DNA from 3 places in the Bacillus sp. GW823-FHT06A10 genome. Region 3 is predicted to be linked to each of the others. Evidence: riboswitches for the same ligand, from Rfam matches in the RefSeq annotation. Region 3 holds a riboswitch; each other region holds the start of a gene.
What was found. A riboswitch is a leader RNA that binds a small molecule or an ion and turns the genes downstream of it on or off. The one in region 3 is predicted to bind thiamine pyrophosphate.
Positions count from the first base shown of each region.

Region 1 (3,287 bases), on a different contig from region 3:
TTTCTGCCGTCCTTTCTATATATCCATGGTGCTGTTATTCTTGCCATAAACTCTACGATAAAATACAGGCATAATGTCACTATAACGATGATTGCTGCAACACCAAATACTCGGGCAGTCAAAAAGGATTTTGTAGCCCTCGTAAGCATAACGCCTAATCCTTCACTTGCACCGAGCCATTCTCCGATAATTGCCCCCATTACGCTATATGTAACTGCAATTTTTAAACCGGAGAAAAAGTATGGAAGCACTGCTGGAAATTTTACTTTCTGGTAAATTTGCCATTTTGTCGCCTTCATTGTTTGTAACAGCTTCAACATGTTTTTATCTACTGTTTGAAAACCTTCTAAAATACTAAGCGCAATTGGGAAGAAACAAACGAGTATTACGACCATTACTTTCGGCAACATCCCATATCCAAACCAAATAATAAATAGCGGTGCAAGTACAACAATTGGAATTGTTTGCGAAATAACGAGCAATGGATTTATTAAAATACGAAATAAAGGTATAACGTCCATAATAATTGCGATGCTCGTCCCCAATAAAATTGCAAAGAATAGTCCAATTATAACTTCCTGCAGTGTTTGCATCGTATTTGGTAATAGTAAATCTTTCATCCCAATTAATTCTTGAACAATGGCAGAAGGCTTTGGTAAAATCCACGGTTCGATTTTAAATAATGAAACCGATCCTTCCCATATCGCAATGAGAAGGATAAGCCAAATAGTTGTAATAAGTTTAGATTGCTTCTGGTTTTGCATATTCATCACGGTACTTCCAAACCTTTTCATCTATCGTTACACCAGTGCTTGGACGATAATGGATTTTAATAGAAGTAATCACTTCTTCTGCTCCAGCATCGACGCAAGCTTGTTGCGCACGTTTAACGACATCAAGAAGTACATCTAATTCTCCTTCCAAAGTTGTTTCCATTGCCCCTACTTCATAACGAACTCCCGATTGTTGCACAACTTCAATTGCTTTATCGACAACAGAATATACATCTTTCGTTTTCGCTTGTGGTACTACTGAAAATGACATTGTAACTTGTTGTGACATAATAAAATCCCCCTTATAAAATTAGATTTCAAAAATAAGAAAAGGCTTTCCTACTGCGTAGGAAAGCCTTGTATGCAAGTTATTATAGAATAACATATGCTACATCACTTTAAGTAACTCCCTACGCTGGCATTATCCAGATCAGGTTGAGGGTCGATGTTTACTTACATCCTCTCAGCCAATTGGCTCCCCGGTCCTTAATTCGTTTTCATTGTAGCATGATTTATTTTATTGAACAAACAAAAGCATGCATAATCATTTCATTATTTTTGGAAAATATCCAACTTTTTCACCATGAGCTAATAACTGCTGTATAAATTCTTTATTGATTGCTGGTACTATCAATTCTTTTTTCTTAATCCATTCATTCGTTCTACGCGTACCCATTACAATTTCAGATTGCTGCGCTCCATCTCCTGCAACTTGAGAAGCAATTAACTCTGCTATTACTTCATTTTCCTTCGCTAATTCAAGTCCGGTATTTACATATTCTGAAAGTGGAACCATTTTAAGATTGTATCCACACTCTCCAATTAACTGTATAAATTGTTCAAACTCAATTTGATGTGGATGACAAATATGTAACGTCTCTCCTACAATTTGCGAATCTTTTAAATACGATACAATTGATTTACTAGCAAAATCAATTGGTGTGAAATCAACTTTCCACTTCACATTTGGTGCTTTCCCAATTAATAGCATTGTTTTAATAAGACGATAAAATGCGTTTCCTTCAATATTTTGTTGGAACGAACCTGTTTCTGAATGACATGCTAAATTACCTGCACGATAAATATTTCCGCGCAAACCATTTTTCATTGCTTCACGAACAATGTTTTCCGCTTGTAGTTTACTATTTGAATATACATTCTCTAAGTCTACACTGTAATTAAAATCACCAGTTTTCATGTATGTATCCCATTGATCTACCGCTAATTCTAACGGGATACCAATTGTAGAAATAAAATGGAATGTAGCACCTTTCTCCGCTAATGCTAGCATACGGCTAGTTCCTTGGACATTTATATTTTCAAATTGTTTTCCATCTCCAAAATGTCTTACATCTGCACCGCAATGAATTATCGTATCCATCTTAGAACTGATGAACATAAATTCTTCTTCGCTCATCCCAAGATACTCTTCCCCCAGATCACCAGCTACGGCCTGTATACGCTGTAACCATTCTTCACATATATCACTAAAGTAGCCTGTTAATGTATCTATAATTCTTTGTTGCACATCTTTGGTTGGTCTTACTAAACAATAAATAGTAGCAGATGTATCTCTCAACAATTCATATAATATGTGTGATCCTAAATAACCAGTAGCTCCTGTTAAAAAGACATTTAAAATCTGGGTTTCTTCTAAAACGTTTGCATACGTAATAGTATCTGGTTCGTGAATCACTTTATATTCACGAAATACTTCTTCTTTCTCTACTTTTACTTCTCGCTCAATTCGAGCTAATCCATATATCGTTCTTTCTTTAAAGAAATCTTGAATTGTTAAATGTGAAAAATCTTCTTTTAACAATGTTAAGACTCGTAATACTTTTAATGAATGTCCACCAATTGTAAAGAAATCATCATGTACTCCAACTTTTGAAATTCCTAATACTTCCGCCCAAGCGCGCGCTATTTGTTTCTCTGCTTTATTACAAGGTGCAACATATTCTTGTAGACGAACCGGTTCATACTTTTCTTCTAGCTGAGCTAACTTCTTAACATCAATCTTTTTATTAGGTGTAAGTGGCAATTCATTAATATAAATTAGTTTAGATGGCACCATATAATCTGGTAATTGCTCTTGTAACTGATAAACTAATTCTGGTATTTCTTTTTTATTTAAAGTTGTATAGAACGCGATTAAATATTGGCTACCTTCCTTACTCTTCTTAGCAAAAACAGCATTTTCTTTTATATTATGATTTTGAGAAATTTTACTTTGGATTTCTCCTAGTTCAATACGATGTCCTCTAATCTTTACTTGATCATCTTTCCGATGTAAAAATTCTATATTTCCATCCTCTAACAACTTAGCAATATCACCTGTTTTATATATATTAACTATAGGATTGAAAGGGTTCTGAATAAAAGCTTCAATTGTTTTATTAGGCTTATTAAAATACCCTTTTGCTAATCCTACTGAATCTATATATAATTCACCAGGTACACCAATTGGACAAAGATTCATATTCTCATCCAAAATCATAACTTGATAATTAG
Region 1 covers NZ_JBXAHT010000004.1:152,219-155,505, reverse strand. The annotation lists gene AC1Q8M_RS24490 (ABC transporter permease) at 1-770, opposite strand, end outside; gene AC1Q8M_RS24485 (MTH1187 family thiamine-binding protein) at 742-1,062, opposite strand; TPP riboswitch at 1,164-1,265, opposite strand; gene AC1Q8M_RS24480 (non-ribosomal peptide synthetase family protein) at 1,318-3,287, opposite strand, start outside.
Region 1: linked by a shared signal. The riboswitch ahead of AC1Q8M_RS24485 (MTH1187 family thiamine-binding protein) and the one ahead of tenA (thiaminase II) in region 3 are both predicted to bind thiamine pyrophosphate.

Region 2 (3,287 bases), on a different contig from region 3:
AAAAAGCTTCGCCATATCGCCATACTGTGCATCTAAAATAAAGTCATGATGTTTGTAAGAAAGAAGCGAAGTTTTGAATAAAGATGTGACTATCTCTTCAATTAAAGAATGCTACACCCGTTTTTAACTATGGATTGAGTAGTTACGAATATTTTATATTTATATAAGAGGGACGGATTGAGGAAGAAAAATATAATATTTTAATGCATGAAATAATAATTGCAACCAGAATTGTTTGGGCGCAATTCTTACAAGTCTTATAAATACTAGAAAAATTAATTTCACCCTAGCAATTGACAGGATACAATTGGCAACGGCCGCAATTTAACTGGGCATTAAAGCGAGTTGTTAAAGCGCGAGTTGCATTAAGACCGATATACCAGTCAGCTTCTGAACGTGCAACTGCTGAAGCGTATAAATTGTCATAGGCTTTACCTGGTTTTAAATTTGCAAAACCATCTTTAATTGCTTTATCGGTTACAGAAGAAATCCATAAACGTTTGATTGGTTTATTTAGCTTAACTTTATCGATAATCCAGCGTGCGACTAATTCCCCTTCACGTCCAGCGTCTGTTGCTACAATAATTTCATTTACATCTTTTCTAAGTAGCTGACTTTTTACAGCATTAAATTGTTTACCAGTTTGTTTAATAACCGTTAATTTTAAACGCTCAGGTAGCATCGGTAAATCTTCTAAATTCCACTTTTTATATTTCACATCATAACTTTCTGGATCTGCTAATGTAACGAGATGACCTAAAGCCCAAGTTACAATATATTTATTACCCTCAAGATAGCCGTTTCCTTTTTTATCACACTTCAGTACACGAGCAATATCTCGTGCAACGGAAGGTTTTTCAGCGATTACAACGCTTTTTGACATATTAAAAACATCCTTTCAAATTTCCATAAGTTAAATATAGCATACATCTTCTTGAGATTCAGTTTCGCTCCATATTTGAGCTGTTTTTAATGGAGTGAACAAAATCCCAACTGATTAAAGTTTCACTTTATCAGTTGCTTCTATATTAAATAGAAAAGTAAAGAACTTGTTATTTTACTAGAATAAGAGTAGACTTTGAAGTAGATGAATAAGAAACACATGGGAGTTTGTGGATACAAACTGAGAGTATGGCTACTAGTCCGTCATTGACCATTTGAACCTGTTGGATAATGCCAGCGTAGGGAGAGTGTAAAAGCACATGTTCAGGCACTTTGCGTACGCGCAAAGTGTCTTTTTGTGTATCTCCCATCATTATAGTTAGGAGATGAAAAGGATGAATATGAAAGAAATTAGTAAAGTAGTGGATTTGGTGAGAGAATCTAATCCGCTTGTTCATAATATTACAAATGTTGTTGTAACAAATTTTACTGCTAACGGTTTGTTGGCACTTGGGGCATCGCCTGTAATGGCGTATGCAAAAGAAGAAGTAGCAGAAATGGCTAGCATTGCTGGAGCGTTAGTATTAAATATGGGAACACTTCGTCCTGAGGAAGTAGAAGCGATGTTACTTGCTGGTAAATCAGCAAATGTGAACAATGTGCCAGTACTATTTGATCCAGTTGGTGCAGGAGCAACTTCGTATCGAACAGAAGTTGCGAGACATATTCCAGCCGAAATAGATTTAGCAATTATCCGCGGCAATGCGGCTGAAATAGCAAACGTTATTAATGAGAAATGGGAAATTAAAGGGGTAGACGCTGGTACTGGAAATGGCAATGTTGTAGGTATTGCAAGGCAGGCAGCAGACGAATTAAATACAGTTGCGGTTATTACTGGAAAAGAAGATGTTGTTACAGATGGAGAGAGAACTATTGTTATTCGAAACGGTCACCCTATTTTAACGAAAGTTACGGGAACAGGTTGTTTACTAACGTCTGTAATAGGAGCATTTGTAGCAGTGGAAAAAGATTATGTAAAAGCAGCAGTAGCAGCATTAACGTTTTATGGTGTAGCTTCGGAACTGGCAGCTACTAAGACCGTGGAAAAGGGACCTGGTAGTTTCCAAATTGAATTTTTAAATCAGTTAGCGAATACTACTGCTGGTGATATTGAGAAGTATGGAAAGATTGAGGAGTTAGAGTAAGGGGGATGAAACACATGATGCGCATTGAAACAAAGAAGATGTCTAAGTTATTACAAGTGTATTTTATTATGGGAAGTAATAACTGCACGAGGGATCCTCTAGCTGTATTGAAAGAAGCGTTAGATGGTGGAGTGACAATTTTTCAGTTTCGCGAGAAGGGGGAAGGTTCTTTAATCGGAGAAGATAGAGTGCGCTTTGCAAAAGAATTGCAGACGCTTTGTAAGGAATATAGTGTTCCTTTCATTGTAAATGATGATGTAGAATTAGCCATTGAATTAGATGCAGATGGTGTTCATGTAGGACAAGATGATGAAGGAATTACATCTGTTCGTGAAAAAATGGGAGATAAAATTATCGGCGTATCTGCTCATACAATTGAAGAAGCACGCTTTGCAATCGAAAACGGAGCAGATTATTTAGGCGTTGGACCTATTTTCCCAACGAGTACGAAAAAAGATACGAAAGCGGTTCAAGGAACGAAAGGATTAGCTTATTTTAGAGAACAAGGAATTACAGTGCCAATCGTTGGTATTGGTGGGATTACAATTGAAAATACAGCGGCAGTTATAGAAGCGGGTGCGGATGGTATTTCAGTTGTTTCAGCAATTAGTTTAGCTGAATCTGCATATGAAAGTACGAGAAAATTAGCTGAAGAAGTAAAGAGAAGTTTGTAGAAAAGGACATGTAGTATTTTAAGTGCTACATCGAGAAGTAGACTGCCCAAAAAATTTAAACAAACGTTTGATTAAAAAAACACAAACCTTTTTAAATAAAGGTTTGTGCTTTTTCTTTAAAACATAATTGAAATTAAGAGCATTCCAATTCCGATAGAAGTAAATGTTGCAATTAAGCCTGGAATCATAAAGCTATGATTTAATACGTATTTACCAATACCTGTTGTACCGGTACGGTCAAAGTTAATGGCAGCAACGATTGTCCCGTAGTTTGGAATGAAGAAATATCCGTTTACTGCAGGGAACATCGCAATCAGTAGTGCTGGTGGAATACCAAGGGATAGTCCAAGTGGCATTAAGGCACGTACTGTTGCTGCTTGGCTGTACAGTAAAATAGATAGAATGAATAGTGCGATGGCAAATAGCCAAGGTGCACTTGTTACTAAATGCTGAATGGATCCTTGAATCATATTTAAGTTTCCATTAAAGAAAGTATCTCCCATCCAAGCGATACCGAAAATAGCAA
Region 2 covers NZ_JBXAHT010000004.1:144,035-147,321, forward strand. The annotation lists partial or broken gene topB (DNA topoisomerase III) at 308-883, opposite strand; TPP riboswitch at 1,093-1,205, shown strand; gene thiM (hydroxyethylthiazole kinase) at 1,278-2,087, shown strand; gene thiE (thiamine phosphate synthase) at 2,102-2,761, shown strand; gene AC1Q8M_RS24470 (anaerobic C4-dicarboxylate transporter family protein) at 2,878-3,287, opposite strand, start outside.
Region 2: linked by a shared signal. The riboswitch ahead of thiM (hydroxyethylthiazole kinase) and the one ahead of tenA (thiaminase II) in region 3 are both predicted to bind thiamine pyrophosphate.

Region 3 (3,287 bases):
GACGGCAACTTTAATTTAAGAAAAATATCTCTTTTCGTTGCTCCATATGTAACTAAGAGCTCCTCCCATTCTTTTTTTGTACTACGCAGTCCATCATACGTATTGACCGCAATCGGGAAAAACGTAATTAAAACTGTGACAACAACCTTACTCCAAATTGTGTATCCAAACCATAAAACAAATAGCGGAGCAAGCGCAGTAATCGGAATCGTTTGTGAAGCAACTAATAATGGATAAAATGCTCTTTCCATCCATGTACTCGCATTCATTAACATCGCTAGCCCTACACCTAATACGATAGAAATAACAACACCTATTAAAACGACGTATAACGTTGCAGGTAAATGAACCGTAAATAATATGTCTTTTAGTTTCCATATCTTCATTACAATCGCAGACGGTGACGGTAAAATGTACATCTCATCTACAATTCTTGCTCCTATTTCCCACACAGCTAGTAAAATACTAGAAAGTGTAATAGCAGGAACTAATTCTTTCAATCGGTTCATCACACAAGTACCTGCCTTTGTAACATACTAAGAAGCTCATCTTTCAGCGCTAATACTTCCGGTTTATATAAATCTTTTCGTGTTCTGTTATGATCAAGTGGTACAATCCGCTCAGTCAAAGTCGTTATCGGCTGCTGTTCCACTACTAAAACTCGGTTCGAAAGAAATAACGCTTCTTCAACATCATGAGTAATGAATAAAATTGTTTTTTCCCACTCTTGCCATTGTTCAAACAGCCATTCTTGCAAAGAGGCCTTCGTTAAAGCATCTAACGCGCTAAACGGTTCATCTAATAACAATATCTCCCCGCCCGTTAACAAAGTTCGGATAAAAGATACGCGTTGCCTCATACCACCAGATAAATCTTTCGGATGTTTTGTCTCATATCCTTGTAAACCAAATTTATATAACAGTTCCTTTGCCTTTACTTGTGCTTCTTTCTTCTGTACACCTTGGCACTCTAGCGGCAGAGCAGCATTCTCAATAATTGTTCTCCACGGCAAAAGCATATCTTTTTGCGGCATATATCCTACAGGATGGTGCTTTGTTTCTGTCAGTTCTATCTTTCCAATACTTACCTTCTCTAGGCCTGTAATAAGGCGAAATAAAGTACTTTTCCCACATCCACTCGGTCCGATAATACTGACAAACTCTTTCTCATGTATAGAAGCATTTAATTCATGGATGATTGGTTTCTCATCGTAATGAAAAGAAACATTATGAAACTGTAGTATGTTCTTGCTCCTCAAATCCCCACATCTCCTTACGATAGGACATATCCCAGAATAAATATTCAAATCGACTGGAATATAAGAAAATCTCCTCTAATCTATCTAGTTCTTTCTCAGACTTTCCAACTGCCATTTCATTTAATAAATCTATTAACCAAATACAAAGATTACCGTATTCTTCCGAACTATATCCTTGAATCCACTCACCAAAAAACTCATGATCTCTTGCTCCAGGAATATCATTTAAACGCTTTCCAATTTCCCAGTAGCTCCACATACATGGAAGAAGCGCTGCTATTAATTCTGCAAGTGTGCCATTTTGAGATACAGACATCATGTAATTTGTATAAGCTAAATTTTTAGCAGATGGTTTCGCAGACTCTATATCCTCTATAGAAATTCCAAGTCTTTTTGCATATTGTTTATGGATTGTCATTTCGCCATTTAATATCCCATCAATTTGTTCAGCGAACTTTCCCATTACTTGTGGATTCGTTGCTTTTACAACACCAATCGCATATAACTTTGCATAATCTAGCAGATATAAATAATCTTGAATAATATAATACTGGAATTTATCTTTTTCTAACGTGCCATCTCCCATACCCACTACAAACGGATGATTATGACTCATCTCCCAAACCGGTTGCACAGTTTCTAATAATCTATCACAAAATTTCATTTCTCTATCCCCTTTCAATATATGTATCTAAATAAAAAACCACTTCTATATATAAGAAGTGGTTACAGCAAATAAAATTATACATTTATTCGATGTTCCACTTCCCTTCGCTAGTATTACCTAGATCAGGTGTTATAAGGGTTAAGGATTATTCCTCTCTCAGCAAATCAAGCACCCCTAGTGGTTTCAATATGAAATTTTCAAATAAAAAAGCCCCGTTTCTATACGCAAAGAAACGGGGACTCATTGTTAGTGTCCGAATTGCTTCCCTACGCTAGCATAATCTAGATCAGGTAATAAAAAGGATCAAAGGCTTACGGCCTACTCTCAGCTGGCAACACCAGCTCTCCTAGCAAACTATAAAATTATCACTGTCAGTATAACACCCTAATAAGACATCATCAACTGTTTTAATTTTCTTAATTATCAACAAAATATTGAAGTTATACAATACATACATTCTATTTTAGAAAATAAAACCCAAATTAATTGTATAAAAAGGAATCATTATCCTCAAAAAATTTATTTTTATATTGATTTCATATTACATTTATGTGAATACACCCACTATATTATATCTTTATACTATAATAAAATTAAAACTATACAACTAGAGGAGGTCTCTATTCCATGAATATGAAAGCTACGGCTTTAACAGCAACTACTGTAGCGATTGCTTCTTTACTTCCTTCTATGGGTGAAACAAATGTACAAAAAGCAAACGCTGAACAATTATCTAATGTTAAAACTGGGTATGTCAAAGTCGATCAAGTAGCATTACATACAGAAGATAACGTAAAAAGCACATCAATTGATACAATTCGCTTTAATACAAAAGTGAACATCCTTGAAACAACTAATGGTTGGTATAAAGTATCTGTTCATAATAAAGTAGGTTATGTACAAAAAGATGCTATTTTACTAAAAAACAAACTTCAATCTAATGATCAATACATCGTCAATGCTAATGCATTAAACGTTCGCTCTGAACCTAATTTAGAATCTTCCATTTTAGATGTATTACCAAATGGCAAGTTTATTACCGTTCAAGAAGATCAAGGCGAATGGTATAAAATATCACATAATGGCCAAACGGGTTACGTACAAAAAGCATTCATCTCTAATGGTTCACAACCCTTAGTAAAAGGAATCACCGTTCAAAATAATACAAAATATACTGTTGCAACACCTAATCTGAATGTACGTAGCAACACTAGTACAAGTAGCGCTCTACTCGGTTCATTACAAAACGGTACACAAGTACAAGTAGTAGAAACTGTAGGAACTTGGTATAAAATTCGTTTTGGCACAGGATACGGATATGTAGCAAAACACTATGTAGTACAAAATCAACCACAGGCTAAA
Region 3 covers NZ_JBXAHT010000001.1:3,176-6,462, reverse strand. The annotation lists gene AC1Q8M_RS00045 (ABC transporter permease) at 1-509, opposite strand, end outside; gene AC1Q8M_RS00040 (ABC transporter ATP-binding protein) at 509-1,258, opposite strand; gene tenA (thiaminase II) at 1,227-1,922, opposite strand; TPP riboswitch at 2,008-2,111, opposite strand; TPP riboswitch at 2,172-2,283, opposite strand; gene AC1Q8M_RS00030 (SH3 domain-containing protein) at 2,553-3,287, shown strand, end outside.